Regions from separate parts of the Mucilaginibacter lutimaris genome, predicted to be linked through region 2. Evidence: riboswitches for the same ligand, from Rfam matches in the RefSeq annotation. Region 2 holds a riboswitch; the other holds the start of a gene.
The links. A riboswitch is a leader RNA that binds a small molecule or an ion and turns the genes downstream of it on or off. The one in region 2 is predicted to bind S-adenosylmethionine.
Positions count from the first base shown of each region.

Region 1 (15,888 bases), 1.0 Mb from region 2:
CTGACCCAAATGTTACGTTACCCCGCCAGGAATGGATAAACGGTAACTATAGGCTTGTAAACCAGGCAGACGGTAACTTAATATTATATAAAGGGGCACCTTCTGAGGCAAACCTTATATGGAAAAGCGCCTCTAATTCTGTCAATGGCACCACTAATAGATGGTTTAAGTTACAAACAGACTTAAACATGGTTGAGTACGATGTTAATACCGCTGTATGGAGTAGCAGAACACAACCTTATGAATGCCCTCCAAGTGGTGGCCCTAACTTCGGAAAACTGCCTGGTAATACCATGCTTGTTTTAACCAACGATGGGGATCTCGAAATAGTTGCAAATGCAACAAATGCATTTGGAGAGCCTTGCAGGGCTATACTCGCTATATCCAGAACTGCCGGGGGGGCAAAAAGCCCCAATATTGGTTCATTCTTTTTAACTTATAATGCAACTATTCCTCAGCCATTTGGCCCGGGTAGCCTTGATTATAACTAATATCTATTGGCTAATTGTTCGTTCGTTAAGTCAATTACAAATAAAAAAGAACCATTTTTGTGGTTCTTTTTTATTTGTAATTTTATTGCCTTAATGCAAATCCAAAACCGCAATTTATTCAGGCTTACCCGTCTTGTACTGCTTACGCTGCCTAAAATACTGCGGTTTTTTGCCAAATTCAGGAAGCCTGCAAAACGCCTGCTGCTGATCAAAGCTGACGCTATTGGCGATTACATCCTTTTCCGGAACTTTATTGAGACCACAAAATTATCTGAAAAGTACAGCGATTATAAAATTGACCTATTAGGTAACCAGCTTTGGCAGGACGTTGCCCTACAGTACGATGGTCGTTATCTTCACGAGAGTTACTTTATACGCCCGGGTAGTTATTACGAAGCTCCGCTAAAAACGCTTAAACTGGGGTGGCAGCTTTTTACCAATAACTACGAAGTTGTATTGCAGCCCACCTACACCAGGGTTTTTATAACAGACGGACTGGCCGCCTTAACAGCAGCCAAATATATAATAGGTTATCAAAGCGATAACGAAGGAATAACCCCACGCTATAAAAATAAAACCGACAAATTTTATACCCAATTGCTGCCATTACCCAATGGTGTATATTTCGAGTTCCATCGTAACCGCTATTTTTTTGAAACGGTATTAGACAGTGCATTGACCGTTAAGCAACCATCAATATCCATCCCAAATAATAGCCGTAAAGGTATCGCTATTTTACCCGGTGCAGGTGCATTTAAACGCGGTTGGGAAAAGGAAAAGTTTTTAGAACTGATCATACGCCTGCGCAGCCAAACCGCGCAGCCAATTTACGTGATAGGTGGCCCCGGCGAAGTGGAGAACGGTAATTATCTATTGCAAAACCTGCCTTCCGGAAGTGTTGATAACCGTATCAATAAAACATCGCTGCCACAGCTAATTGAACTGATAGGCAGTTCGATATTACTTATATCTAACGAAACAGGCGCAACCCATATAGCGGCAGCTACCCAAACGCCTTCGGTTTGTATTTTGGGCGGTGGGCATTTCGAACGCTTTGCCCCATACCCCGATGATGTTACGCATAAGCCAGTTTGTATATATGAAAAAATGCCCTGTTACTATTGTAACTGGCTTTGTATCTACAAAACAAACGAGCAGCAAGCCCACCCTTGCATATCAGCCGTAAATATCGATGAGGTTTGGCAGGCCGTAAGCCGGTTTTTATAACCATAATAGTTATTAATTAATTACCGTTAACTTTGTAACCATTATTTTTTTGAATGAAGACTTATTTACGGCTATTGGCCTTTGCAAAACCTATCGAAAAATTTGCAATCCCTTATATTTTAACAACCCTACTGTCCATCATATTCAGCACGCTTAACCTGGCGCTGCTTGCCCCTTTATTACAAACCTTATTCTCTGACAAAGCCGTTGGTATACGCCCACTTGGTCCAAAGCCCGCTTTCCTGGATATAATGGGCAATTTTAACTATTATGTTACCTACGCCATGAACGAATATGGTACATGGGGCGCATTACAATTTGTTTGTGGAACAATTATTATATCGGCCTTATTGGGTAACCTTTTTAAATACTTATCGCAGCGCATTATGGAAAACCTGCGTGTGCATACCTTATTAAACCTGCGCCGCACATTGTTCAGCAATGTAATGAACCTCCACATGGGCTTTTTCAGCAACGAGCGTAAGGGCGATATAATTTCTAAGGTTGCATCAGATGTACAAGTAGTACAATTTTCGGTTACCGGTACGTTACAGGTGGTATTTAAAGAACCGCTAACGCTAATAGCTTTTTTGGTGATGTTATTTTTAATATCGCCAAGCCTTACCTTATATTCTTTCCTGGTTATCCCTGTTTCGGCCTTTGTAATATCGCGTATTGTAAAAAGGCTCAAGCAACAAGCCGTGGCATCGCAGCAAACCTATGGTAACATGATCAGCTATCTTGACGAAGCGCTGTCGGGCATCAAAATTGTAAAAGCATTCAATGCTACCGAATTTATAAAAGACCGCTTTGATAACGAGAATAAAAAATACTCGCGCATTGTAAAATCAATGGCGCGCAGGCAACAACTGGCCTCCCCGGTTTCCGAATTTTTTGGCGTAACCATGGTTGCAGGAATTGTATTATACGGCGGATACCTGCTGTTAAATAAATCAACCGAGTTATCAGCGCCGGAGTTTGTTACCTTTATCGCCCTGTTTTCGCAGGTAATGCGCCCCGCTAAGGCTATATCCGATTCGTTTAGTAATATCCACTCGGGTATTGCAGCCGGCGAGCGCGTGCTAAGCCTTATTGATGAAAAGCCAATGGTTACCGATGCACCTGATGCTGTTAACCTGAGTGATTTTAATGAGGCCTTAAGTTTTGAAAATGTTTCATTCGCCTATGGCGAAAAAGATGTATTGAAAAATATAAATCTGGTAATACCCAAAGGGAAAACAGTCGCTCTTGTTGGCCCGTCGGGAGGGGGTAAATCCACCATGATGGATCTTATCCCACGGTTTATGGACCCGCAGCATGGCCGTATCACTATTGATGGTAAGGATATAAAAGAAATAAAGGCTACATCATTGCGCAGTTTAATGGGGGTGGTTAACCAGGAATCGGTATTATTTAACGACACTATTTTTAATAACATAGCCTTTGGGAAACCCGATGCCAAACGAGAGGATGTGGAAGCTGCCGCGCGTGTAGCTAACGCTCATAATTTTATTATCGAGACGGAGAATAGCTATGATACCAACGTAGGTGATAGGGGGACAAAACTTTCGGGAGGGCAGCGCCAGCGTATTTGTATAGCCCGCGCGGTATTGAATAACCCGCCTATTATGCTGTTAGATGAGGCTACATCGGCCCTGGATACCGAATCTGAAAAACTGGTGCAGGACGCGTTGAACAACCTCATGAAGAACCGTACCTCGCTGATTATTGCCCACCGCCTCAGCACCATACAAAATGCCGATATAATAGCGGTATTAGAAAATGGTAAACTAATTGAACAAGGTAACCACCAGGAGCTCATTAATAAGAACGGCTTATATCGCAAACTGATAGATATGCAAACCTTTAACGAGGGGTAGGGTATCAGGCCTTCTTGTTAAGCTTATCCTTAATATACTGCCAGTCGCGCATCAGTAATCCCTCGGGCATGGGGTTATTTTGCTTTTCTTTTTTGGCAACATACTTTTTGGCCTTGCGCAGTAAAAAGCTATCCTTAACTGCTGCAAAGGGGTTATAGCCAAGCTTAACCTTTGTAAACAAATGTAAAAAGCGCCCGTCGCTATAAAAATTATAGCCTAACTGGTCGGCAATGTATATTAAAGCGGCCTCATTGTAAAAGGCTATGTGCTGGCCGGTCTCGGTGGAAAAATAAGACCAGTCCTCCGGCTTTTCTATCTTAGCTGGCTGCAGTTCGGTACTAAATAAAAGGCTATCCGAATATTCGAGCATCTTTTTTATCTCAGGTATGGGGTTGGGCAGGTGCTCAAAAACCTCAAAAGCGGTAACTACTTCAAAACTTATGTTTGGGGGTAGGTCGGTTAAGTCAAAATATTCGGCAAAAAGGTTTTGGGCGTATAGGTCGGTGTGGTAAAAGTTAAAACCTTTATCGCGCATAAGGCGGGTAAATAAGCCGTAGCCACCGGCGTAATCTAAAAAAGTGCCCGTTTTGTCAAAGTTATTTACAAGCAGTTTACTAACCCGTTCGCTTAAATTGATATTACGGTATGGTAGCCCAACATCAAGCTTGGTTATGGCAGATGAGTAGGCTTCATCCAGCCAGTAGGGCTCTTCGGTTTGTATAAAACCTGTTTGGTTACAACGGTAATACTTTACATCATACTTTCCCAATAAGCGGGCGGTAAAAAGGTAGGTGGTTTCGCCTCCTGTTATTTTGCTTAGCATTTCTAAAGGTGCAAATTTTTGATAATATGAGAAGTGATTTTATCTGAAAACGGTTGGTTGCGATAAATAGTCTGTAAGGTACTGTAGCTTATAGTTTAAATAAACATATTTGCATTATGGAAGCGTTAGCCAACTCAGCTTATCAAACCCAATCGGCGGTATTGTTTATCATATTTAACCGGCCCGATACTACCGAACGTGTTTTTGCCCGCATTCGCGAAGCCCGGCCACCGCGCCTTTACATTGCCGCTGACGGGCCGCGCCCACAAAAGCCCGGCGAGGATGCGCTATGCAGGCAAACCCGCACCATTGCAGCAAAAGTTGACTGGCCCTGCGAGGTAAAAACGCTTTTTAGAGATGTGAACTTAGGGTGTAAAGAGGCTGTATCATCAGCAGTTACATGGTTTTTTAATAACGAGGAAGAAGGCATTGTTTTAGAAGACGATTGCCTGCCAAATAATGATTTTTTTAGGTTTTGCGATGTTATGCTGGAGCGCTACCGGCACGATACGCGCATAAGGCACATAGGCGGCGCAAACCTTCAGCAAGGTAATAAGCGGGGTGAAGCGAGTTACTATTACTCAAACATGACCCACGTTTGGGGATGGGCCGGTTGGCGCAGGGTTTGGAAAGATTACGATAAAGAACTAAGCCCATACCATGTTACTGATGTGCGCGCTCAGTTGGAAACCATTTTTGATGATAGTTTTGCCATTGATACGTGGATGGAAATATTTATTAAGATAAAGGCAGGAGAGATCGATACCTGGGATTATCAATACGGGTTTTTAAACTTTTTCAATAACAGCTTGTCCGTTATCCCTAATTACAACCTCATCAGCAACATAGGGTTTGGCGAAAACTCCACGCATACCACTGATGTAGGCAACCCCAACGCAAACATACCCCTGCAGGAATTTGGCGATATAACGCACCCACTCTATGTACTGCCTCAAAAACAAGCCGACTATTATACCTTAAGCCACGATTTTAACCTCGACTACCGGTGGCGCAGGCATAATAAAACCAAACGTAAATTAAAGCGCTGGGTACAGGGTTTGTTCAAATAAAAAGCCACCCACCCCAACCGGGTGAATGGCTCATAAGATCAATAGTTAAATTTTTATTAGTTGAACTTAAACCCTAAGCCCAACGAGAACACCTGGTTGCGGTAATCGGGTGCGAAATCGCTGTTAGAATAATTTTTATCAAGATCGATAGCGTAGCGGCCCCTTAACTCAACATTACGGTTTAGGTTGATACCTACACCAATAACGCCCGATATATAGCTTTTATCGCCACGGTACGTGTACTCTGGCTGGCTAATGGTATTAAAGCCGTCATCAAAAGTGTTGCGGGTAGATGTAATGAAGGTTAATTGCGGACCGATCACAAAGTTAAAACCCGGCACCAACCTAAATTTAGCTAACAGCGGGATATCCACATAATTGGTGCGTTGCTTAAATGTACCGTCGATAGTTTCGGCCTTATATCCCTTTTGCGAAAACAAAACCTCCGGTGCGAACGATAGCGGATAGGCAATAGGCACTTCAAAAGTTAAACCTGTGTGCCAGCCTGCAATGGTGCTGGTGCTAAAATCGGAGTTATAGGCATCAACAGTATTTGAAAAGTTTACGCCCGCTGCAAGGCCAACTTTTGGCGTATAAAAGTCGTCGCCTCCGCGCCGGTTTTCATAACGTTGCACGGGTGGTGGGCGCCTAACAACGCGGCGGGGGTAACGGCGGTCGTAACGTTGCGCGCTAACTGATCCGGCAACGGCAATCAGGCAAATGGTCATCATTAGAAATTTTTTCATCGGTTACGTTTTTTAATTGTTGGTTGTTACTGCAGCTTTGGCCGCAATATTTCTTGTTTGTTAATTTTATAACGTATAGAGTGAAATTCCTGGCCAAGGTTTATTCGTATATGCGATATAAATCATTAGCGGGGTAAAACAATTAGCCGTAATTGAGATTTAAGCTACATTTGGATAATAATGAAACAAAGAATTTACACTGCCGGTTGTCTTCTTTTAATGTTTTGCCTGTTTAGCCGGGCAGGCATCGCTCAAAATAAAAGCTTTATAGCCACCATAACCGAACAAAACCGCTGGGTAGATTCGGTATATAAAAAGCTGAGCCGTAAAGAACGCATTGGCCAGCTGTTTTATGTGCGGGCGCATACCAACAAAGGCAAGGCTTATGAAGATTCTGTCGCTGCTATTATCCGCGATGAACATGTGGGTGGCCTGGTATTCTTTCAGGGCGGGCCTGTTAGGCACGCCAATCTCATCAACCTTTATCAAAAACAATCAAGGGTGCCACTGCTGATAGCGATGGATGGTGAGTGGGGCCTGGGTATGCGTTTAGATTCATCGGTATCGTACCCTTACCAAATGACCCTGGGCGCTATACAGGATAATAACCTTATTTATAAAATGGGGCAAATGGTAGCTTATGATTTTAAGCGCCTGGGCATGCACATTAATTTCGCGCCCGATGTGGACATCAACAATAATCCAAATAACCCGGTGATCAATTACCGCTCTTTTGGTGATAATAAATACAATGTAGCAAAAAAGGGGATAGCCTATTTTACAGGTATGCAGGATGCAGGTGTTATAGTTTTTGCCAAGCACTTTCCCGGCCATGGTGATACCAACGTAGATTCGCACTTTGCCCTGCCTCAGTTACCATTTACCCGCGGCAGGCTGGATTCGTTGGAAGAGTACCCTTTTCGCGAAGCCATTAACGCGGGCATAAGCGGTGTGATGATAGCGCATATGAACATCCCGGCGCTTGATAGTACTAAGAATTTGCCGTCAACCCTTTCGCGCCCCATAGTTACGGGTGTTCTTAAAGATTCATTGAAGTTTAAAGGTATTGTAGCATCAGATGCTATGGAAATGCAGGGTGTTGTAAAAAACTTCCCGAATGGCCAGGCCGACGTAAAGGCATTTCTTGCAGGTAACGACCTGATAGAACTATCCGTTAACTCAAAAAACGGGGCTAAACTTATTCTGAAAGCTATCAGGAAGAAACTGATAAGCAAAGAGGAGTTTGAAGCAAAGATCAAGAAGTTACTGGCAGCCAAATACTGGGCAGGCTTAAATCAATATAAGCCGACCATCCCGGCAGGCATCCCGCAGGATATAAACCGCCCTGCCGCCGCCGAACTGATACAGCAGCTGGCAGATGCCTCCATTACGGTATTAAAGGGGGATAGCCGAACCATACGGCAGGACCCTTTGAAAAAAACGGCAATCATCAGCATTGGGTTAGACAGGCCAACGGTTTTTCAAATGGAACTATCAAAATGGTATGCTAATAGCATGATTTTCCACGTAGATAAAAACATGGGCGTACCCGAAATGAACCGGATGCTGCAAATGTTAAAGCAATACCCGCAGGTTTTTGTAAGCATACATGACACCCGCACCCGCCCCGCCAGCAAACTCGATTACAGCAATAACGTAAAGCTTTTAATATCTGAACTGGCTGCTAAACCAAACGTAGTAATGAGTGTTTTTGCTAACCCATATACGCTTGCCGGCCTGCCGGGGATAGAAAAAAGCGCCGGTATTTTAGTGGGCTACCAAAAAGATGATGCCATGCAGCGCTCGGCCGTAAAAGTAATAACCGGATTAATGAAACCGGCTGGCAAATTACCCGTAAGTGTAAATACGTTTTTCCCTACAGGTACAGGGGTAAGTTTTTAATTGCTTGCCAGGGCTTTTTTAAACGTAGTATCATTGGCGTTAAGTACGCGGTAGTACGCATTATTGCCCCATTTAAAACGGGCGGCATTGGCTTTTACCAGCGTTTTTATGCTTTCTTTAGATTGCTGCAACTCCAAAGGGTTAACTTGTTTAATGGTTTGTGAGGCATAACCCATAAAATTTTTTAGCCCATCATCACTAAGGTTGTATTGCTCAATAAAATTATCGGCAGTAGGGTATCTGGATAACACAGGTTGTAGCCTGTCAATAATATAAGCGGTAAAAAGCTGGTTTTGAGCAAGCTGATCAACCAGATTGGTGTTTTGAGTGGTATCTGCAGGTACAAAAATGTCGGGCATAATTCCTCCGCGGCTAAGTACTTTACGGCCTTTAGTAGTGTGGTAGGTTGCCGCCCCCAAAAAAGCGCTGTCGTTTAAGTTACTGCCGGCATTCATAAACTCGCCTTTATGCATCCTGTTAAGCAGTTCGTTACGATAGCTGGCCAGGCCGTTTGCATAGGATTTTTGTATAGATCTGCCCGATGGGGTATAATACCTTGCAACCGTTAGGTTTATAGCCGTACCATCGCCAAACGGAAACTGCTGCTGCACGAGGCCTTTACCAAATGACCGGCGGCCAACTATTGTGGCCCTGTCAAGGTCCTGCAAGGCGCCTGCCAGGATCTCGCTGGCCGATGCCGAATACTCATCGATAATTACGGTTAGGTCACCCTTTTCGTAGCTGCCCGAGTCGGTAGCAAAATAATCGGTACGCGGCTCGTGGCTGCCTTTGGTATAAACTATTAGTTTGCCTTTCGGTAAAAACTCATCGGCCAGGCTGGTGGCTGTATTTAAATAGCCGCCACCATTGCCGCGAAGGTCAAGCACCAGTTTCTGCATGCCATCGGCCTTTAATTTTCTAAGGGCATCCCTAAAATCAGTATCGGTGGTTGACGCGAATTTGCTTATTTTAACATACCCGGCGCCGCCAACGTTATAAGCGGCGTCAAGGCTGCTCAGGGCAACACGGTCGCGTTTTATCTGGAAATTTTTTATTGTGTGAGCCCCATCACGGCTAATGCCAAGGCTTATCTGCGTATCTTTTTCGCCCCTGAATGTTTTGCTGATGTGTGCTATATCCAGCCCCGTACCCGAAAAAAGTTTGCCATCAACAGTTATCACCCTGTCGCCAACCTTAACGCCTGCTTTTGCCGCGGGGCCATTGGTGTTAACCTGGGTAATTACAAGTGTATCGCGCAGCAACTGGTATTCTAAGCCAATGCCGGTAAAGCCACCCTCTAACCGCTCGTTAATAGAGCGGGCCTGTTGTGCGGGCAGGTAAACCGAATGAGGGTCGAGGTTTTGCAGCAGGTCGTTAACAGTTACGCCTTCAATACTGTCGGTATTTACCGAATCTACATACTTATTAGTGACTAGTGATAGCACACGCGAGATTTTATCGGGGCGGGCGCTCAGGCCAAGCCTTTGCCCTACCATATCGCCATTACTAAGTAATATGCCGATACCTATCCCTATCAAAATCAATATAAGCGTCCTGAAAATTATTCCCGCAGTTTTTTTCATGTGTAAATGGCCATCGCAAAGCTAATAAATAGCAGCTATTGCTTATAATTTATATCACCTTCGTTGCTTTGATGTTTTTTATTCAATTTTGTTAAAAAATATCAGCCTCACCCTGCCCTCTCCAAAGGAGAGGGTCCAAACAAGTGAAGCTTAAAGTCCTCTCCTTTGGAGAGGATTTAGGTGAGGCGTAACTTTAATGCCAAAAAATGGAAAGAAGCACCGAAAAAGATTCGAAATATAACGGCTTGGAGAACATGCCGCTGCATGAGCTTTTGCAGAACATTAATAACGAAGATAAAACTGTACCATTGGCCGTAGAGAAAGCTTTACCGCAGATAGAAGCACTTGCAAAAATAACTACCGACCGAATGAAAACAGGTGGCCGCCTGTTTTATATTGGCGCGGGTACCAGCGGCAGGCTGGGCGTTGTTGATGCATCTGAATGCCCGCCAACATTTGGTGTTCCGTTTGATTGGGTGGTGGGCATCATTGCCGGGGGCGATACCGCCATACGCAAAGCGGTAGAATTTGCCGAAGATAACACCACCCAGGCCTGGAAGGACCTGCAGGAGTTTAATATAAATGAGGGCGACGTAGTAGTGGGCATAGCAGCATCTGGCACTACGCCTTATGTTATTGGCGGCTTAAAAACGGCCAACGAGCATGGCGTTGCCACGGGATGTATAGTTTGCAATGCAGGCAGCCCGGTAGCCGCGGCAGCCCAATACCCCGTAGAAGTAGTAACCGGCCCCGAGTTTGTGACCGGCAGCACCCGTATGAAGGCGGGCACCGCGCAAAAGCTGGTTTTGAATATGCTCAGCACAAGTGTTATGATACAATTGGGTAAGGTAAAGGGTAATAAAATGGTTGATATGCAGTTATCAAATGATAAGCTGATACAGAGGGGAACCAATATGGTAATGGCCGAAACAGGCTTGTCCGAAACCGAAGCCGCGGCCCTGTTAAACCAATACGGGAGTGTGCGTAAAGCAGTGGAAAGTTTAAAAAATAAATAAAGAATTTAAGCCTCATCCTTAGGGGAGGTTTGGAGGGCGCTACATGCACGAAATAGAACCATATTACCGCTGGCGGGATGATTACGTAGCATCGGAGGATGAGAATTCGCCGTTTTACGCTACACAGTATAGCGAGTTTGAATTTGACAAGCAGGTGTATAATTATTTACTGCACCCGCAGTGGGATTCTTTTGGGTCGAACACGTTGTACTTAAAGGTTTTGTATGTGGATTACGACCGGGGTTACAGCATTATAGAATTTATTGGCGAATGGAACGATGCCATTAATAACGATATTATGCTGATGAAGCGTGAGTTGTATGACCTTATGGTTGATCAAGGTGTAAACAAATTTGTGTTAATTGGAGAGAATGTTTTAAACTTCCATTACTCTGATGATAGCTACTATGAAGAGTGGTTTCAGGAAGTGGAGGATGGATGGATAGCTGGGATTAATTTTCAGGAACACGTTATCCGGGAGTTTAAGAGCGCTAATATCGATTACTACATTAACTTTGGAGGCCAGCTGGATGAATTAAACTGGCGCGCGTTAAAACCTTTGCAGGTATTTAAAAAAGTTGAAGAGCAATTAACAAAAAGGCTAAACTAATCAATTGCCATAGTTGAGCAACCTTTGCGAAACATTAACAACAATAGGTGTTACTTTGCGTTCAAACATTATTATATTCGTATAAATAATTTTCTAAAGATAAATGGAAACTAAAACTAATAATTTCGAATACGTTTACGACAACGTAAGCTACGTTGAAAACCCCGAAGCATCCCGTAAATTCATTGCAAATGTTTTTGTTTGGATGTTTGTGGCTTTAGGGATTTCTGCCCTTTGTACCTACACATTTGCTTTCGTTCCCGAGCTATCAGGTATACTGCGCGACCCGGAAACAGGCCGTAATAACATTTTAGGTACTGTTACCATGTTTGCGCCTTTTGTGTTAGTGCTTATCATGTCGGGCAGGTTGCATAAAATGAGTGTTGTAACTGCGTCCATCATGTTTATAGCCTTTTCGGCCATCATGGGGATAAGCCTTAGCTATATATTTTATATTTATGGTTTTGGCACTATCTCGACAGCATTTATTACATCGGCCATTGTTTTTGGCGTAATGGCCATTGGAGGTTATACAACCAATCAGGATCTGACAAAATTTGGCTCTATCCTTATCATGCTGTTAATTGGCGGTATCATCGCCACCGTGTTAAACTTATTCATCTTCCACAGCGGAAGTTTTAGTTTATTAATTAGCTACGTATTGGTGGCAGTATTTGTAGGCCTTACCGCCTACGATGTGCAGAAATTAAAACGCATTGGTGCAGGCTTAGAGTACGGTAGCGCCGAAGGTAAAAAGACTGCTATAATGGGCGCTTTAACCCTTTATCTTGATTTTATTAACCTGTTCCTTTTATTGCTGCGCATATTTGGCGGTAACAGGAGATAATAGGTTTAAACCATATTGAAGAGCCGCCTGCAATAACAGGCGGCTTTTTTTTTTTAAAGAGTTTACTTACACGGTCATTGCTTCGCTCGACCCCTCTTTTCGCTTCGCGGAAAGAGGGGTCCAAAATAATCCCCGCTTTGCGCAACAGAGAGGGGCAGGGGGTGAGTTAATCGTTAAAGATTTTGGCTAAAGCCAGTTTTGCTTGTTTGCCATCCGTCTCATTTATGGGACGGCAATGAATTTGCAGTTAGCTTGATTAAATGTTTTATCTTGTAAAAATTGAAACACGGCAAAAATCATTGCCGTTGGCTTCAGCCAACGGATAGCAGGCAATTGCGTGTAATTTATACGCTTGCACTTTACAACATTATTATTCATCTTTGCATTGCTTATGGAGAAAGACGGAGGGATTAGACCCTGCGATGTCTTAGCAACCTGTTACTTAACAAGGTGCTACATTCTACTCAAACCAAATGAATGGCTTGAGACAGATAAGTGAAAGTCAATTCAACACCCGACTTTTCGAGTAAGCTGAGTTTTGAGATTTCATAGATAGTTTTTTGATTACACCGATTTCGGTTGCGATCATTTTTAATCGGTGCAATCATCAAAAAAAAATCGGTGCAATCATAAACATGGATATTAGAAAAGAACTACAAAAACGCATATTGGTTATTGACGGTGCTATGGGTACCATGATCCAAAGGTACGAACTTGGTGAGGAGGACTTTCGCGGGGAGCGTTTTCGTGATCATCCGTCGGACCTTAAAGGCAATAACGACCTGCTAAATATAACCCGCCCGGATGTGATCAAGGCTATTCACGCCGAATATCTGGACGCCGGTGCGGATATCATAGAGACCAATACCTTTAGTACACAAAAAATATCACTGGCCGATTATCACCTCGAAGAACTTGATTACGAATTAAGTTACGAAGGCGCGCGCATTGCCCGTGAAGTGGCCGACGAATACACTAAAAAAGATCCGTCGAAACCACGCTTTGTGGCTGGCGCCGTTGGCCCTACAAACCGCACGGCTTCTTTATCGCCGGATGTGAACGACCCCGGTTACCGCGCCGTTACGTTTGATGACCTCGCGCAGGCTTACTATGAGCAGGTGCGTGGTTTGGTGGATGGCGGCTCGGACGTGTTGCTGGTCGAAACCATATTTGACACATTGAACGCCAAAGCAGCGCTGTTTGCCATACAACGATATAAAGACGAGTGTAAAGCCGCAGGTAAAGATTACCCTGCGTTCCGTGAGACAGGGGGGATTATGATCTCCGGTACCATTACCGATGCATCGGGTCGTACCCTTTCCGGGCAAACGGTAGAGGCTTTCTGGAACTCTATCAGTCACGCAAACCTGTTATCGGTAGGGTTGAACTGCGCTTTGGGCGCTAAAGAAATGAGGCCCCATTTAGAGGAGCTTTCTGCAAAGGCAGGTGTATTTATCTCGGCTTATCCTAACGCCGGTTTGCCGAATGAATTTGGCGCTTATGATGAAACACCGCACGAAACCGCCCACCAGGTGGATGATTTTATAAAAGCCGGGCTTGTAAATATTGTAGGTGGTTGTTGTGGCACCACGCCCGACCACATTAAATGCATTGCCGAAAAGGCTGCAAAATATCCGCCAAGACAAATTCCTCAAATAGAGCCTTATTTAAGATTAAGCGGACTGGAAGCAGTAACCCTTACTCCCGAAACAAACTTTGTAAACATAGGCGAGCGTACCAATATCACCGGGTCGCCCAAATTCTCCAAACTCATCTTGGCCGAAGATTACGAGGCTGCCCTTACTGTTGCCCTGCAGCAGGTAGAAGGCGGCGCGCAAGTCATAGACATTAACATGGATGAGGGGATGATAGACTCGGAAGCGGTGATGGTGAAATTCCTGAATCTGGTTGCCAGCGAGCCCGATATTGCCAAGTTGCCCATCATGATCGATTCGTCCAAGTGGACGGTTATTGAAGCAGGCTTAAAATGTTTGCAGGGAAAAGGCATAGTAAACTCTATATCGCTGAAAGAAGGTGAAGAAAAATTTAAAGAATATGCGCGTAAGATCTTAAGCTATGGCGCTGCAGCCGTAGTGATGGCCTTTGACGAAACAGGACAGGCCGATTCACTGGAGCGCCGTAAAGAGATCTGTGAGCGCAGCTACAGGATATTGGTTGATGAGGTTGGCTTCCCGCCGCAGGATATCATCTTCGACCCGAATATATTAACCGTAGCAACCGGCCTCGAAGAGCATAATAACTACGCGGTAGACTTTATTGAAGCTACCCGCTGGATAAAACAAAACCTGCCGTTGGCAAAAGTAAGTGGCGGGGTAAGTAATATATCATTCTCGTTCCGTGGTAATAACGTGGTGCGCGAGGCCATGCACTCGGCATTCCTCTACCACGCCATTAAAGCGGGATTGGATATGGGTATCGTAAACGCCGGGATGCTGGAGGTATACGAGGAAATACCTAAAGATCTGCTGGAACTGGTTGAGGACGTACTGTTAAACCGCCGACCAGACGCTACAGAGCGCCTGGTAGAGTTTGCCGATACCATAAAGAGCAAAGGCAAAGAAGTGGTTCGTGATGAGGAATGGCGCAAAGGCCCGGTAGAAGAACGTTTGTCGCACGCGCTGGTAAAAGGTATCATCGAGTATCTGGATGATGACGTTGAAGAGGCACGACAAAAATTTGCCAAACCGCTGGAAGTCATCGAAGGCCCGCTGATGGACGGCATGAATGTAGTGGGCGACTTGTTTGGCGCCGGCAAGATGTTTTTGCCGCAGGTAGTGAAATCCGCCCGTGTTATGAAAAAGGCGGTGGCTTACCTGCTGCCCTTCATCGAACAGGAAAAACAGCGTGTTATAGATGCCGGTGAAGATAGCAGCGGCAGCCGCGCCAATGCCGGTAAGGTGTTAATGGCTACCGTAAAAGGCGACGTACACGACATCGGGAAAAACATAGTAGGCGTAGTATTGGCCTGTAATAACTTCGAGGTGATTGACCTTGGGGTGATGGTGCCCGCGCAAAAAATTATAGAAGAAGCAAAGAAACAGGAAGTAGATATTATAGGCCTGAGTGGTTTGATCACCCCGTCGCTAGATGAGATGGTGCATTTCGCTAAAGAGATGGAGCGCGAAGGATTTAGCATTCCGTTGATCATCGGCGGCGCAACTACCTCGCGCATTCATGCCGCGGTAAAGGTAGCCCCGCATTACTCGGGTGCTGCCATACACGTGCTGGATGCATCGCGCAGCGTAACGGTTTGCAGCAGCCTGATGAACCGCGATACCCGCGACAGTTATATACAGGGTATTAAGGATGAATACACCAAAGCCCGCGAAGCGCATGCTAATAAGAAAAACGACAAGCGTTTTGTAAGCATTGAACAGGCGCGTGAGCAGAAGTTTCAAATAGATCTTAAAACGGTTGCGCAAGCTCCTGCATTTTTAGGCACAAAGGTTTTTGAAAATTTCCCGTTGGAAGAGTTAGTGCCGTATATAGACTGGACGCCATTCTTCCACACCTGGGAGCTTCGCGGCAGCTACCCTAAAATTTTTGCCGACAAGTTTGTTGGCGACGAGGCCAAAAAACTTTTTGACGATGCACAGGCATTGATGAAACGCATAGTCGACCAAAAATTATTGCGCGCGAGTGGTGTTATCGGTTTTTGGCCGGCTAACAGTG
Region 1 is NZ_JBHTIA010000003.1:79,494-95,381, forward strand. It holds gene ACFQZI_RS01135 (hypothetical protein) at 1-491, shown strand, start outside; gene ACFQZI_RS01140 (glycosyltransferase family 9 protein) at 585-1,718, shown strand; gene ACFQZI_RS01145 (ABC transporter ATP-binding protein) at 1,772-3,598, shown strand; gene ACFQZI_RS01150 (class I SAM-dependent methyltransferase) at 3,603-4,421, opposite strand; gene ACFQZI_RS01155 (nucleotide-diphospho-sugar transferase) at 4,538-5,491, shown strand; gene ACFQZI_RS01160 (porin family protein) at 5,548-6,237, opposite strand; gene ACFQZI_RS01165 (glycoside hydrolase family 3 protein) at 6,418-8,139, shown strand; gene ACFQZI_RS01170 (S41 family peptidase) at 8,136-9,722, opposite strand; gene murQ (N-acetylmuramic acid 6-phosphate etherase) at 9,929-10,738, shown strand; gene ACFQZI_RS01180 (hypothetical protein) at 10,782-11,348, shown strand; gene ACFQZI_RS01185 (Bax inhibitor-1/YccA family protein) at 11,452-12,195, shown strand; SAM riboswitch class I at 12,582-12,693, shown strand; gene metH (methionine synthase) at 12,831-15,888, shown strand, end outside.
Region 1: linked by a shared signal. The riboswitch ahead of metH (methionine synthase) and the one ahead of ACFQZI_RS05760 (SusC/RagA family TonB-linked outer membrane protein) in region 2 are both predicted to bind S-adenosylmethionine.

Region 2 (15,888 bases):
ATCTTCAGCACCACCCTGCCGGTGATAACCCCTTTACGCATATCATCAAAAACCTGATTAATGTCTTCCAGCTTAGCTGTATGTATATCAGCCTTTACTTTACCATCTACAGCAAAAGCAACAGCCTCCTGCATATCTTTACGGGTACCAACAATAGATCCGCGTACTGTGTAACGGTTAAGTACCGTCTCAAATATGGGCAAGTCGAAACTACCTTTTGGCAAACCATTTAAAGCGATAGTACCTTTACGCCGCAGCATGCCTACTCCCTGCTCAAAAGCAATGGGAGATACTGCCGTAACCAATACACCGTGCATACCACCAGTAGCTTTTTTAAGCACCTCACCGGGGTTTTCGTTAAGGGCATTAACTGTAATTTCTGCACCCTGTAGTTTAGCCAGTGCCAGTTTATCGTCGGCAATATCAACGGCGGCAACATGCATACCCATGGCTTTCGCATATTGTACAGCCAAATGGCCCAAACCGCCAACGCCTGATATAGCCACCCATTCGCCGGGTTTTACTTCAGTTTCTTTCAAACCTTTATAAACGGTTACACCCGCGCAAATAATTGGCGCCATCTCGGCAAAGCTTATCCCCTTTGGGAAATGAGCCACGTAACGCGAATCGGCAACAACATATTCAGCAAAACCGCCATTAACACTGTAACCCCCGTTTTTCTGCTCTTCGCAAAGGGTTTCCCATCCGGTTATACAAAACTCGCAGCATCCGCAGGCACTATGCAGCCATGGCGCACCTACTATATCGCCAATAGCCACATTCTTAATACCTGTACCTAAAGCTACCACATAGCCAATGGCTTCGTGTCCTGCTATAAGCGGAAGTTGCGGCTTTACTGGCCAGTCGCCATTTGCGGCATGCAGGTCGGTATGGCAAACGCCACAGGCTACTACCTTTACCAACAACTGGTTCTCGCCGGGTGTTGGTACTGGTACATCCTCAATAATCAACGGTTGCCCAAACTTATGGATAACCGCGGCTTTCATTGTTTTTGGGATCATAATTATATCGTAAATAATATTATCATTATTAAATGTGCAAGTATGCTAAAAGCAAAAAAGCCAAGCATTACACGGATGCCCGCGCCGCCCATACCTGCAATAATATTAGAAAAGAAAAGCCCCAGTGTTACAGCTAACACCGCAAGAGGCGCATGGAAATAAAAAAGCAAAACAGCAGGAACCGGTAAAAACAATACACCCTGTGCTATTAATGAAACCATAAACCAAAGCGTACGGTTAGGCGCTTGCTTATCGGCCAGGGCGGTTATTTTGTTTAATAGGCCGCCATTATTATTTGTTGAAGAAACATTGCTCCATTGAGCTGTTGTATTTGTTAAAGTTGCCATAATGTTGATATTTATTATGACAAAAGTGCGGTAATAGCTACCGCAAGCGAATGATGCCGGTAGGGTTTTAATATGACGGTGGTCACATTCTTATGAGCCTTAATGGCACACGCTAACCCCTACCTGTTTTACTACCGGGCTTAAGTATGGAATGTTTAAACCCGAGCCTCTTAAGATGAACCAGCAGCCAAGGCATATCATTAAATAAGGCATTACAACATTAATGCGGCGGCGTATAAGCGGGCTTAAAAAACCTAAGCTGAGCATGGCAATAAACATAAGCGGCAGGGTGCCCATTCCAAACCAAAACATAAATATAGCGGCATCGGCCGGCGAGGTGGTATTTAGCGCGCCAAAAAGTGCTACATACACAAAACCGCAGGGTAAAAAGCCATTAAGTATCCCTAATACAAAATGCCCTGCTTTGTGTTTTATACCCATATTAACCGCTTTATAAAACCAGGGGAATGCATAAGAACCTGCAAATCCTTTAAACTTTACAAGCCTGAAAACCCCAAACGCTATAACAAATATACCACTTAGTATGCTAAGTATTTGCTGCATGCCAGATAGCCATAACAGCTTACCTACTGTACCTAAAAGTAACCCTAACCCGGCATATGTGGTTATACGCCCAAAGTTGTAAAGCAGTTTATCAACAACCAACAGCCACCGGTACTTTTGGGCTGATGGGATGCTAAAAGCCAGGGGCCCGCACATACCAACGCAATGCACGCTGCCAAAAAGGCCAATTAAAAATGCTACCTGGCTATTTTCCATTTATGTAGAGATCCTGTTGGTATAAGTAACCGATATTCCCGCTGTTCCAATCTATCCTGATAGCCCACCTCCCGGTACTTAATTTATTTACCGGTATGGTCGCGTAATTTTGTTGGCCGGTATTTAAGGCAAATATCAGGTCCTTACTTTTGCCAAGCGGAGTAATTAATTTTATTGTACCTGTAGCAGGCTGTTTAAACGCGATAGAAATTTCGCCATCAAGCTGCTTAATTATTGGCCGGGCTTTATCGGTAATAACCTGTTTTTCTTTAGCGTAATCTGTATTATAGTTAAGGCCTTTTTCGTAATACTGATGGTCATAATCATCGGCGGGCATTTTAAACATATAAAAGCTCATGCTGATGATAAAACTCATAAAAAGAAGCATCCCTATAACTAATCCTTTTCCCCAGTTCATATCGTTAATTGTTTATTGGGCCAATAAATGATGTACTTTGAGTGTCCATTACTTTATCGCCGCTTAGTAATTGTAGTTTAATCGTTGTTTTTGGCGAATGAATGGCCGAAGCAGACATCATCACAAAAAACACCACTTTTACCGCTCCTCCTTTTTCAATAGTTCCCGGCGGCTGAATATATTTTATCTTAAAAGCCGGATCGGTTGTACTTATGGTTATTGATCTTGTCACGTTAGACTTATTGATGATCTCGGCGTTGTAAATATTGCTGATGTATCCTCCCGGTTGTTCCTGGTAAAGCATGCCTGCGCCGCGCATCACCGTTATATCCATATCCTTGCGGCTAAATATAAAATAGCTTAATACGCCTATCAGCAAAACCATTATAGCGCTGTAACCAGCCATGCGCCAGGTAAACGCTGGTTTCTGGTTATTCTTTATCATGTTTTCCGAATAATACCCCACCAGGTTTAACGGCTTGTTTATTTTTTCCATAACATGGTTACAGGCATCTATACAAGCCGTACAGTTAATACACTCTAACTGTGTGCCCTTCCTTATATCAATACCCGTAGGGCAAACAGCTACACAAAGGTCGCAATCCACGCAATCACCTTTTAAGGATTGGTTGGTATCTTTGCGCAATTTGCCGCGCGGCTCTCCCCTTACATCGTTATAAGCCACTACAACGGTATCTTTGTCTATCAAAACCCCCTGCAACCGGCCATAGGGGCATATTACAGTACAAACCAATTCGCGTACCTGGCTATACACCATGTAAAAAACAGCTGTAAACACCCATATACTGATAAACCCAACAACATGGGCGGCAACCGGCTGAGTAATTATTTGCATTAAGCTTTCGCTGCCAATAACATAAGCCAAAAAGGTGTTGGCGATAAGAAACGATAGCAGTATGAAGATAAAATGCTTGGCACCTTTTTTTAAGATCTTTTCGTTGGTCCACCCGCCGGCATCCAGCTTGCGTCGCTTGTTGGCGTCACCCTCTATCCAAATCTCTATTTTACGGAAAACCATTTCCATAAAAATGGTTTGCGGGCATATCCATCCGCAAAATACCCGCCCGAATGTTATTGTAAAAAGCGTTACAAAAACCACAAACACCAATGTTGCTATTACAAACAGGAAAATATCCTGCGGCCAAAAAACCTGGCCTAAGATTACAAACCTGCGCTCTATAAAGTTGAGTAGTAAAAGCGGTTGGCCACCAATTTTTAAGAAAGGCCCCGCGAAAAAGAACAGTAAATACACATAGCTGATTGCCGACCGCCATTTGTATAACTTTCCCTTTCGTAAGGATGGATACAGCCATTGCCTTTTCTCTGTTCGCGCGTCACTTACAACTGTATCCATTACACTATTAATTAGAGGCTAATTTTTCACTTACTACTTTATCTCCCTGCGGTTCTTTAGCACCAGCCGGATGGGTACCCTGCACCGATAAAATGTAATTTGCTACATCGGCTATTTGCTTTGGCGATAACTGCTTTTCCCAGGTTGGCATACCTTTAGCCGGAACGCCGTATTTAATGGTTTTAAATATGTCGTTCACCTTATCGCCATGCAGCCAATACTCATCTGTTAGGTTTGGCCCTACAGCACCCTGCGCGTTATCGCCATGGCATGGCGCGCAGGTAGATTTAAAGATAGCCTTACCTGCTACCAGAATTGCCGGATCTGATGAGAATTTAACTGTATTTTCATCTACCAGGTTAGCAGCCTTGCTCAGGTATATTTTTTTTGCTACTTCTGCCTGCGCCATTTCTGTTTTGTACTCGGCATCCTGCAGCTGTCCAATGTCAAACACGTGGTAAACCAATAAATAGCCAATACCAAAAATGATGGTTGAATAAAAGAGTACCATAAACCAGGCCGGTGTTGGGTTATTAAGCTCCTGTATCCCATCGTATTCATGTTCTATCAGCAGGCTTTTTTCTTCATATAGGGGTTTTAACGATAAAAGCTTATTCCATACTTCGCCTTTTGGCTTCTTCTCTTTTTTAACGGGCTGTAATTCTGCCGCTATTTGCTGGTTAGTATAACCCTGCGATTTAAGGATAACACGGGTTAACACTTTAAATGTTCGTAATAAAACGAGCATTACACCTAAAAATAACAGCAACATGGTTATGATAGCTCCATACCCTATGTAGTTTTTTACTTCATCTGATACCATGCTGTCATTTTGGGCGAAACCAGATTGTGCAGCAAATAAAGCTGCTATTATAGTGAACGATACCCTTTTCATTGCAAAACGTTTTTAAGTGGATCTGTCTCATTGTCGCTCAGCGGCAGCGCGCTCATATGGTCTACATGTTTTTTGCCTAAGCGGAACAGGATAATGGCAACAACAATAAAAAATACAAGGAATATACCCAGCGAACTAAGCAGGTAAACCTGGTGCCCGTTAATGTTCTCGGTGAATTGTTTAAACATGGTTTTATTATTTATTGGCGGTTTTATTTGCTTTTATATCTACACCCAACCTTTGCAGGTAAGCTATAATGGCAATGATCTCTTTATCGCTTTTTACTTTTATTTTATCCTTAGCAAGGTTGTCGGCAATATCTTGCGCTTGCTTGTTCAGGTCGGCATTTGCCCGGTTTTCGTAACCTGCCGCGTAAGGTACACCTAGCGTACGCATAGCATTTATTTTGCTACGGGTTGTTGTAGTATCTAATGTTTGGGTTAGCAGCCAATCGTAATTTGGCATGATACTACCCGGCGACATCAGCCGTGGGTCCATCATGTGGTTATAATGCCAGGCGTTGCCATACTTCTGCCCTTCGCGTGCCAGGTCGGGACCGGTGCGCTTAGATCCCCACAGGAATGGGTGATCATATACAAACTCTCCGGCTTTACTGTACTCGCCGTACCGCTCAGTTTCTGACCGGAACGGCCTTACGGTTTGGGAGTGACAATTAGAACAGCCCTCGCGGATATAAATATCCCTTCCCTGCAATTCCAGCGGCGTGTAAGGTTTTACACTGGCTATTGTAGGCACGTTTGATGATATGGTTAGAGTTGGCATCAGCTCAATTACCGTACCTACCAATATCACGATCAGCGCGCCCACCATCAGTTGAATTGGCCTGCGTTCCAGCCTGCGGTGCCAGCCACTTTCGGCAGCCGCGTTTACAGGCTCTAACGGCAGAGATTCGGCAGCTTCGTTGGCTACCAGCTGACCCTGCATCATGGTGCGGGCAAGGTTATAAGCCATAACAATTGCACCCAACAAGTAAAAAGTACCGCCAATAGAGCGCATTACGTGCATAGGAATGATGCGCAGGGTGGTTTCTAAAAAGTTAGGGTATTTAAGCATGCCTTCGGGTGTAAATTCCTTAAGCATCAATCCTTGGGTAAAACCGGCCCAGTACATGGGTATAGCATAAAACAGGATACCTAATGTGCCTATCCAGAAATGGAACCCGGCCATTTTCTTGGAATATAAATTAGTTTTATAGATGCGCGGTATTAGCCAATACAAGATAGCAAAGGTTAAAAAGCCATTCCAGCCAAGGGCGCCAACGTGCACGTGTGCTACTATCCAATCGGTAAAGTGGGCAAGGCCGTTCACCTGTTTAAGCGATAGCATAGGGCCTTCAAACGTGGCCATACCATAAGCGGTTAAGCCAACAACCATAAATTTAAGTACAACATCATCGCGCACTTTATCCCAGGCGCCACGCAGGGTCAGCAAGCCATTTATCATACCGCCCCAGCTTGGTGCAATAAGCATTATAGAAAACGCGATACCTAAAGATTGCGCCCAGCCCGGTAATGTTGTATACAATAAATGGTGCGGGCCGGCCCATATATAAATGAATATCAGCGCCCAAAAGTGAAGGATACTAAGTTTGTATGAATAAATAGGCCTGTTAGCCATCTTAGGCAAAAAGTAATACATCATGCCCAGGTATGGCGTAGTCAGAAAAAACGCAACGGCATTGTGGCCATACCACCACTGCACAAGCGCGTCTTGCACACCGGCATAAACCATGTAACTTTTAAAAGCCGAAACCGGTAACTCGAATGAGTTAACTATATGCAAAACAGCAATTGTTACAAATGTGGCTATGTAAAACCAAATAGCTACATATAAATGGCGTTCACGGCGCTTAAATATGGTACCAAACATATTGATACCAAATACTACCCAAATTATGGTTATGGCAATATCAATTGGCCACTCCAGTTCGGCATACTCGTGAGATGTTGTTAAGCCTAATGGAAGGGTAATAACGGCTGACAGTATAATAAGCTGCCACCCCCAAAAATGTACATTGCTTAAAAAATTGCTGAACATGCGGGCTTTTAACAACCGCTGTAAGGAATAGTAAACGCCCATAAATATGGCGTTGCCCACAAATGCGAAGATCACCGCATTGGTATGCAACGGGCGGATACGGCCAAAAGTGGTGTACTGGTTGCCCATGTTCATACCGGGCTTAAATAACTGGATGGCTGCAATAAGGCCTACTGTCATTCCGATAATACCCCAAACAATGGTGGCTATACCAAAATTTCTTACGATCTTATTGTCATAGTAAAATTTTTCGGGCTGCATATGTGTTGTTTATTGATGTTGTAAAAATATTTTAAGCCGGGCAGGCTAAGAATGATTGGGATTTTAAGAAAAGATGATAGCGGTCACTTTTTTTCGTCGGCTTCGATCTCATCGTCTAATAAAATGCGTACCGACGGGGTGTACAGATCATCATTTTGGCCCGTACGCTGTGCCCAGAAAAACGCGGTTAAGAATGCGAGCGCCAAAAGCACGCTGCATCCGATTAAAAAATATATGATACTCATAACAGCCCCCTCCTTTTTGCTGCGAAGTGTGTTGCAATAGTGGTAAAAGAAATAATTGTTGCTGTGCTTAAAGGCATAAGTATTGCCGCAATTAAAGGCGACAAGTTGCCCGTAACCGCGTAACTTAAACCAATAAGGTTATAGGTAAGCGATATTAAAAATGAAATATGAATGATAACTACCGTGCTTTTAGAGAACCTCAAAAAAGCGGGCAGCTTGTTAAACGACCGGCCATCTAATATGGCATCGCAGCCGGGCGAAAAGTTATTGATATTATCGGTTACGGCTATGCCCAGGTCGCTTTGCTTTAGGGCGCCGGCATCGTTAAGGCCATCGCCCATCATCATCACCTTTCCTTTTAACCTCTGTAAAAGTTGTATAAAATCGAGCTTATTTTGCGGCGATTGATTAAAACCCATCCTGTCGGCGGTTTTAAACACGTGCAATAATTCATTTTTTTCATGATCACTATCTCCCGAAATAAGGAAAGTTTGATATAATGATAAATCCTCCACGGTTTGCTGCAAACCTGGCCTGTATTGCTGCCTGAAAGCGAAATAACCGCAATAACGCCCGTTAACAAGCATATGTACACGGGTTTGCCCTACAGATTCTTCAACCTCGCCAAACAAAAATTTACCACTGCCAATACGTATATGATGCTTACCTATCAGCGCGTTTATACCCTCGCCGGGCGTTTCCTTATAATGATCTATACCGTGTTTTTTAACCCTACCAAGATATTGGCATATCATCCGCGATAGCGGGTGGTTAGAGTTTACACAGGTGCTGTAAACCAACTCTGCCTCTAAAGGCGATAGTGTGCCTGTAAGTGTTATCTGGCTGTCGGTAGCTGTTGTTATGGTACCTGTTTTATCAAATACAACAGTATCTATCCTGGCCAACTGCTCTACTACAGCCGTGTTTTTTAAGTAAAAAAGGTTCCTATCGAATATGCTTAACGCCGCCGACATGGTAAACGGCGTGCTTAGCGCCAGTGCGCAGGGGCATGCAACAATTAACACCGCCGTAAAAGCTGCCAGCCCCCTGCTTAAACTTGTTGGCAGCCAAAAAATAAGCGAACCAAAAGCGACAGCTAATAATACTATTGTAAAGTATTTGCTAATACGCTCGTTAAAAGTTTGCATGCGGTTATCCTGCCGGCGGGCAAATGCTTCGTTGTTCCAAAGTTGTGTGAGGTAGCTTTGCGAAACAGGTTTTACCACCTCTAACTCTATAGCCTCACTGGTTTGCCTGCCGCCGGCATAAATTATCTCGCCCAGGGTTTTACTAACCGGTACCGATTCGCCTGTTACGAAGCTAAAATCTATCAGGGCCTCACCTTTTAGTAAGATGGCATCGGCAGGGATAATTTCGTTATGGCGCAACACAATCCGTTGGCCAACTTTAAGGTCGGCAAGCGGAACGGGGTATTCAGTATCATTTGTTACCACCTGCACCGCCACCGGGAAGAACGAGCGGTAGTCGCGCTCGAACGAGATGTGATGATAAGTTTTGCGCTGTACAAACTTACCAACCAGCAAGAAAAACACCAGCCCGCAAAGCGTATCGGCAAAACCGGCGCCTGCATGCGTTAATATTTCAATAACCGTTCGGGCAAATAATACCGCTATACCCAGGGCCAGTGGAAAATCTATATTTAAAACTTTGTTACGAAGGTTTTGCCACGCCGAAACAAAGTATTCGTGCCCGCTGTAAAATACTACAGGCAGCGAAAACAGGATATTTAACCAGCCAAAAAAATGCTTAAAGTTTTGCTCTAAAGCAGACAGCCCAAGATACTCGGGGAAGCTAAGCAGCATTACATTGCCAAAGCAAAATCCGGCAACAGCAATACGCTGTACCAGGTTGTCTTTATCATTAACGCGGTTCTGCTTTTTAATAACATCCTGCAGGCTTATTAGCGGTTCGTAACCAATATCAAAAAGCAGCTCAACCAGTTGCTTTAGCGTAAGCTGCTTAGGATGGTACTTAATATTTAACTGTTTTTTCAGGAAATCTATCCGGCTGTACAATATGGCTGGGTTAAACTTGTTCAGTTTTTCCAGCAGCCAAATGCACGAACTGCAATGAATATGCGGGATATATAGGGTAACTATAGCGAGGCCCTCGTCCTGGTAATCTAACAATTCGTTCACTATGCCGGGCTCGTCAAGGTAATCAAAACGCTTAGCTGTACGGTTGCGTGTTAAGCCCGGGTGGTCGTTAAAATTATAATAGCTGCAAAGGTTATTAGCTGATAGTATGCTGTAAACGCTTTTACACCCCAGGCAGCAAAAATGCTTGTCTTCAACTATATAGTTTGTGCTTAAGCACTCGTCTCCGCAGTGGTAACAGGTGGTTTTTTCTTTAAAAATACTTTCCGTCATTTGTGGATATTTAATATCCAAAACTGCCTGTTTTAGGGCTGATAAATAGTGATGACGATTAGGGCAAAAAGTGACGGTGGTCAGTTTTAGCCATACAAAGGCGGGTTACTTTTGGCCCATGAGCCATACATTCCATATCCCCGTTTTAGGTTTAGGTTTTTCTATCGATACGCCACTTAAGGTAGCACGCTACGGTATATCATCGGTTATGTCTATTGTTGATGATGAACTGATAGAACGTATGCGCGAGCATCACTCGCTCCAAAACGGCCAGGCGTTTACGCCTCTTAAAAAAACAGACGCAGATTATCGCGCAAAACGTATTACTGCTTATTTAAACCTTATTAAAAAATTGGTTGATGAGCAATTTGAGGTTTTAAGAAAGCAACCTTTTGAGGCGGGATCCGATCTTTGCCGCTACTTTGACTTATTGCCCGAAACATCGCAGCTAAAACAAGGCTACGATTTGATGATGGAGTATCCGGATGGAATACAAAAAAAAATATTTCAAACTATACTTCGTAATAATATCACTAAAGGGTCTATAGATGTAAATATTATGGCCAAGGTAGATAAAATGAACTTTAACGCCGATGGCAACTATACCGGTGATGAAAATACCGACGCGCTTGCCGCATTGCGGGGTTTTGCGCAAAGTGATCTTCAGTCATCAGTTATTTTATCGGCAGGTATGAACCCGAAGTTATATAGCTATTTAGAAAACTTCGCTGATTTTTACCCGGATAATAACGGGCAGCTTAAAAAGAAGATAATACTTAAAGTAAGCGATTTTCGCTCGGCATTTATACAGGCAAAATTCCTGGCAAAAAAAGGGCTTTGGATATCCGAATTCAGAATAGAATCGGGCCTGAATTGCGGCGGGCATGCTTTTGCAACAGAGGGTTATCTGCTGGGACCTATTTTGGACGAGTTTAAAACCCGCCGTGCGGAAATGCTTGACGAACTATATACACTGTATGACAGTGCGCTTGTACAAAAAGGGATATTTACAAGCAAACCGCCCGCGCAAAAGATAAGTGTACAAGGCGGCATAGGTACTGCAGAAGAAAATAACTTTTTAAAACAATATTATAACGTTGATGCTACAGGTTGGGGCAGCCCCTTCCTGCTGGTACCCGAAGCTACTAATGTTGATGACGAAACACTTAGCAAGTTAACCGGCGCCACAGAAAGCGACTACTATTTAAGCAATTCATCGCCAATGGGAATATTGTTCAATAACTTTAAACCCAGTTCATCAGAACAGCTTAGGTTAGCTCGCATCCACAACAACAGGCCCGGCAGCCCCTGCACCAAAAAGTTCCTTTGTAGTAATACCGAGTTTACAGCTCAACCCATTTGCACCGCGTCAAGAGAATATCAAAACCTTAAAATAAAACAACTTGAAGAATTGCATTTACCGGAGACCGAGCATAAAGCATTATTTGACACCATAACCGAAAAAATTTGCCTTTGCGAAGGGCTTTGCTCCTCGGCATATATCAAGTACAATATTGCCAAACCTAAAGAGAATACCGCTGTAGCAATTTGCCCGGGGCCGAACCTTGCCTACTTTAAAAAAACATTTTCGTTGGATGAAATGGTTGGACATATTTATGGCAAACTTGATATTTTAAAAAATGCCGCGCGCCCGCATATGTTTATAAAAGAGCTTGAACTTTATATGAATTATCTCCAAAAAGATATTCAGCATAGCATGGCGACTTTAACTGATAAGAAGAGCAAACAAATGTTTAAATTTAAAGAACAACTTTTAAACGGTATAAACTACTACAAAACCATTTTTAGCGAGATACAGCTACTACCAGATAATGCACGGGCGCAATTACAAGCTTTTGAGGATATGTTACTTAAGCAACCGCTATTTAATTTTTAAACATTGAATAACTGACTATAGTCATTTTTTTAATAAGAGTAGTGGTTTAAATTGGGCTATAAATCTGTAAGCCCCATGAAAACTATACAATTTAATTTTAACCACCCGGTTAAGGGGAACGCGGTCCTATCGCCGGTTAACTGTACCGACACTTGCCTGCGTATAAAGGTTGAGAGTTCGAAAGATAATTTATTGGAAATCCCGGTAAACAATTGTAGTGAAGGTAAATGGAAGCTTACACTCAATTGGGAACATGAGGGAAGAATGTTTGCGCACCAGGAAGATTTTGAAATAATGCCTAAGTAACTTAGTGTAATATGCATCGAACCTATACCGTGTTCACAATATCTGATCTCGAAACTTCTTCTATTTTATTCCTAAGCGATTGAAAATGCATTAAATAAATAATTTCTATAAAAACTATAGACTTTATATATTTATGTTTTATATTTGCATCGAAATAGTTCTTAACTAATTATCAAGAAAGACTGAGGGATAGGCCCGATGATGTCTTAGCAACCTGTACGCCAAAGGTATAAAGGTGCTAATTCCTATCTGTAGCAATGCAGAAAAGATAATGTAAGCAAATTGTTTGCGTGCCACCAGGGCAATCATTATATCATCATTTGCGCCCACGAGGTTAATTGGTAATTAGACCGCGAACTAAAATTTAGTTAAATTTTATATGAAAGCACTTATTACCCTTATTGAACGAAGTAGCCTGTTAAGCTTAGTAAATTTCTGCATCGATCTGTTCTTGCCTGCCCGCATGCCTGCCATGTGTTGTTGCTGCTGTTAATTAGCAACTATTTACCTGGGTTAGCATCCTGCTAATTACCCCGGGGAAATCATTATCCATTTATTTTCTACAAATTATTTAAGTAACTGGTTTGCGGTGTTTCGGCAACCTTGTGTGTGCTTGCTATAACTTGTATTGGCCGTTTATCACAAACAAAAAAACAAAACCATGTTTAAAATTTACAAACCCATATTGGCAGTTATACTGCTATTTTTAACCCTACAGCAGGCAAACGCCCAGGCTATACAGGTTAGCGGGGTAGTTACCGCTGCCTCAGACGGGCAACCCCTGCCGGGTGTTACTATTGCCGTAAAAGGAACTACAAACGGCACCCAAACCGATGTTGAAGGAAAATTCAACATTAAAGCAAATGCGAATGATATATTAAAGATCTCGTATATAGGCTTCGCAACCAAGGAAATAACTGTTACCAACGATGGCACTCCTTTAAGAATTGTTTTACAAGACGCACCTAATTCCCTTAACGAGGTAGTGGTAACCGCACTTAACATATCTAAAGACAAAAAATCGTTAGGTTACGCGGTGCAGGGTTTAAAATCAAAGGATTTTTCTGAAGCCAAAGAAACTAACTTGATCAATTCATTTGCAGGAAAAGTGGCTGGTGTGCAGGTAACCAGCAGCCAGGGAGATATGGGCTCGTCCCGCATTATCATCAGGGGCGAAACCTCTATTGCCGGCGAAAACCAGCCATTATTTGTTATTGATGGTATTATAGTAGATAATATACAACGCCTTGGCACCAATGGTTCGCGCGATTTTGCCAACCCATTGGCAGACATTAACCCCGATGATATAGAGAGCGTAAGCGTGCTAAAGGGGCCTAACGCTGCTGCGTTATATGGTTCGCGTGCTGCCGCCGGTGTTATACTCATTAAAACAAAAACAGGAAAAGGCGCCAAAGGCCTTGGTATAACCATTAACTCAAACACTACTTTTGCTACGCTAAAAGTATTCCCCGATTATCAAAACCAATATGGCCAGGGTTCGAATGGAAAATTCAGCTACGTTGATGGTAAAGGAGGTGGTGTAAATGACGGTGTAGACGAAAGCTGGGGCCCACCCTTAGACGGTAGGCTAATACCCCAATTCTTTTCTAACGGGCAACCCGCACAATTTGTAGCACATCCTAACAACGTGCGCGATTTCTTTAAAACAGGTGTTACCTATAACAACGGTGTGGCCTTAGCCGGTAGCGACGAAAAGTTTGACTACAGGATCTCGTATAACAACCTTCATCAAACCGGGGTTGTACCAAACTCGTCGCAGGGCCGTAACACATTTTCATTTAACGGCACCTTTAGGCCAACGCCCAAATTAACCGTCACCACTATAGCTAATTATATAAAAGACGATGCCGACAACTTACCCGGCGCATACGGCAGGCGCGCAACAAGTACCATGCTGCAATTTACATGGTTTGGCCGCCAGGTTGATATTGATCAGCTCAAAAACTACCGGGATGCTGCGGGTAATAATATAAACTGGAATAACAGCTATTATAGTAACCCATATTTTATTGCTTACGAAAATACAGTAGGCCAACACAAAAACCGTCTTATCGGGAGTATTGAATTAAATTATAAGATCATCAGCGGCCTATCTGCCAACCTGCGCGTAGGTACCGATTATTCTAATGACCGCCGCAAAAGCCGCATTGCTTATGGCACCAATGGCACGCCATTTGGCTCGTACGAAGAGGATGCTTACGGCATTACCGAAACCAATACCGAAGGCCGTTTACAATACACCAAAAAGTTAAACAAAGATTTCAGTATAGATCTATTAGCCGGCGGTAACATAGCAACTAATTTACTTGAGCGTAACTACCAGCTTGCACCAAAACTGGCAGTTGCGGGCCTGTATACGTTAAGCAATTCGCGCGATCCGCTGGTTTCATCTAACGATTATGCACGCACAAAAACGTATAGCTATTTTGCTTCGGCACAAGTTGGTTTCAGGGATTACGCGTTCCTGAATTTCACTACACGTAACGATTGGTCTTCTACCCTGCCCTTAAATAATCTGTCGTATTTTTATCCATCAGTTAACGGGAGTTTAATATTATCAGAAGCCCTCGATATTAAAAGCGATCTCTTAAGTTATGCTAAACTTAGGGGCGGCTGGTCTCGTGTGGGTAAGCCTGCTACAGCCTATCAGTTAATAAACACATATAATTTTATCGCGCCGTTTGGATCGAGCCCGCAGCAAAATGCTTCGGGTACATATCTTAACCCCGACCTGAAACCGGAGATAACTACATCCGGCGAAGCAGGGGTAGAATTAGGCTTTTTAAAGGACCGGGTTAGGCTTGATGTAAGTGTTTATAACACCAACAGTGTTAACCAGATCCTGAGCGTGTTGGTTAGCCCAACTACCGGCTACAGCCAAAAGCTTATTAACGGCGGGCGAATAAACAATAAAGGCCTGGAGGTACAATTAGGCCTTACACCGGTAAAAACAAAAGATTTTTCGTGGGATATAAACGTAAATTACTCGCGTAACCGCAGCAAAGTAAATTCGCTTGACGACGAAGGAAGACTGCAAAGCTACACAATCGGAACAAACCGTACTGTGCAGGTACTGGCAGCTGTAGGTAAACCGTATGGCACCCTGTTTGGTACCACCTATCAGCGTGATGCATCCGGTAATATTATTATTGGAGCAAACGGCACCCCGGTTATTAACCCCACCAATCAGGACCTTGGTAAGTTTACACCAGACTGGTTAGGTGGCATTACCAACAGCTTTAGCTATAAGGGCATAAACTTAAGCTTTTTGGTAGACGCACGTATCGGCGGCTCTATCTATTCAAATACTAACCGTACAGGCACTTACACCGGCGTGCTGGCCTCTACCCTGCCGGGCCGCGGCGCGGCAAACGGCGGCTTAAGTTATTACTACCCCGGTAACAACACGTCTGCTGGAGCTGTACAAGTTAATACCGGAGCAAGCGCACCAGCCGGTGAAACTGTTTACGATGATGGTATGATCTTTAAAGGCGTAAAAGCCGATGGTACAGCCAACACTACTATTATTCCCGCTCAATCGTACTATAAGGGCTTTACCAACGTAGATGAAGCTTTTGTTTACAGCGCCTCTTATGTTAAACTCCGCGAGGTAAAAATTGGGTACACCTTTCCCTCACAATGGGTTAAAGGAATTGGCCTGCAATCTGCCACAGTATCATTAGTTGGGCGTAACCTTTGGATAATCCATAAAAACGTACCTAACATCGACCCCGAAACCGCCTTTAATACGGGCAACGGACAGGGGCTGGAAGACCTGACACTCCCGACAGTGCGCAACATTGGTTTTAACATTAACCTTAAATTCTAACAAGATCATGAAACTTAAATATACAACCCTCCTATTATCCGGAA
Region 2 is NZ_JBHTIA010000003.1:1,087,705-1,103,592, reverse strand. It holds gene adhP (alcohol dehydrogenase AdhP) at 1-1,022, opposite strand, end outside; gene ACFQZI_RS05815 (hypothetical protein) at 1,025-1,369, opposite strand; gene ACFQZI_RS05810 (sulfite exporter TauE/SafE family protein) at 1,469-2,149, opposite strand; gene ACFQZI_RS05805 (FixH family protein) at 2,139-2,567, opposite strand; gene ccoG (cytochrome c oxidase accessory protein CcoG) at 2,572-3,942, opposite strand; gene ACFQZI_RS05795 (cbb3-type cytochrome c oxidase N-terminal domain-containing protein) at 3,950-4,837, opposite strand; gene ACFQZI_RS05790 (hypothetical protein) at 4,834-5,025, opposite strand; gene ccoN (cytochrome-c oxidase, cbb3-type subunit I) at 5,033-7,156, opposite strand; gene ccoS (cbb3-type cytochrome oxidase assembly protein CcoS) at 7,240-7,401, opposite strand; gene ACFQZI_RS05775 (heavy metal translocating P-type ATPase) at 7,398-9,791, opposite strand; gene ACFQZI_RS05770 (hypothetical protein) at 9,910-11,688, shown strand; gene ACFQZI_RS05765 (hypothetical protein) at 11,764-11,994, shown strand; SAM riboswitch class I at 12,161-12,269, shown strand; gene ACFQZI_RS05760 (SusC/RagA family TonB-linked outer membrane protein) at 12,656-15,844, shown strand; gene ACFQZI_RS05755 (SusD/RagB family nutrient-binding outer membrane lipoprotein) at 15,852-15,888, shown strand, end outside.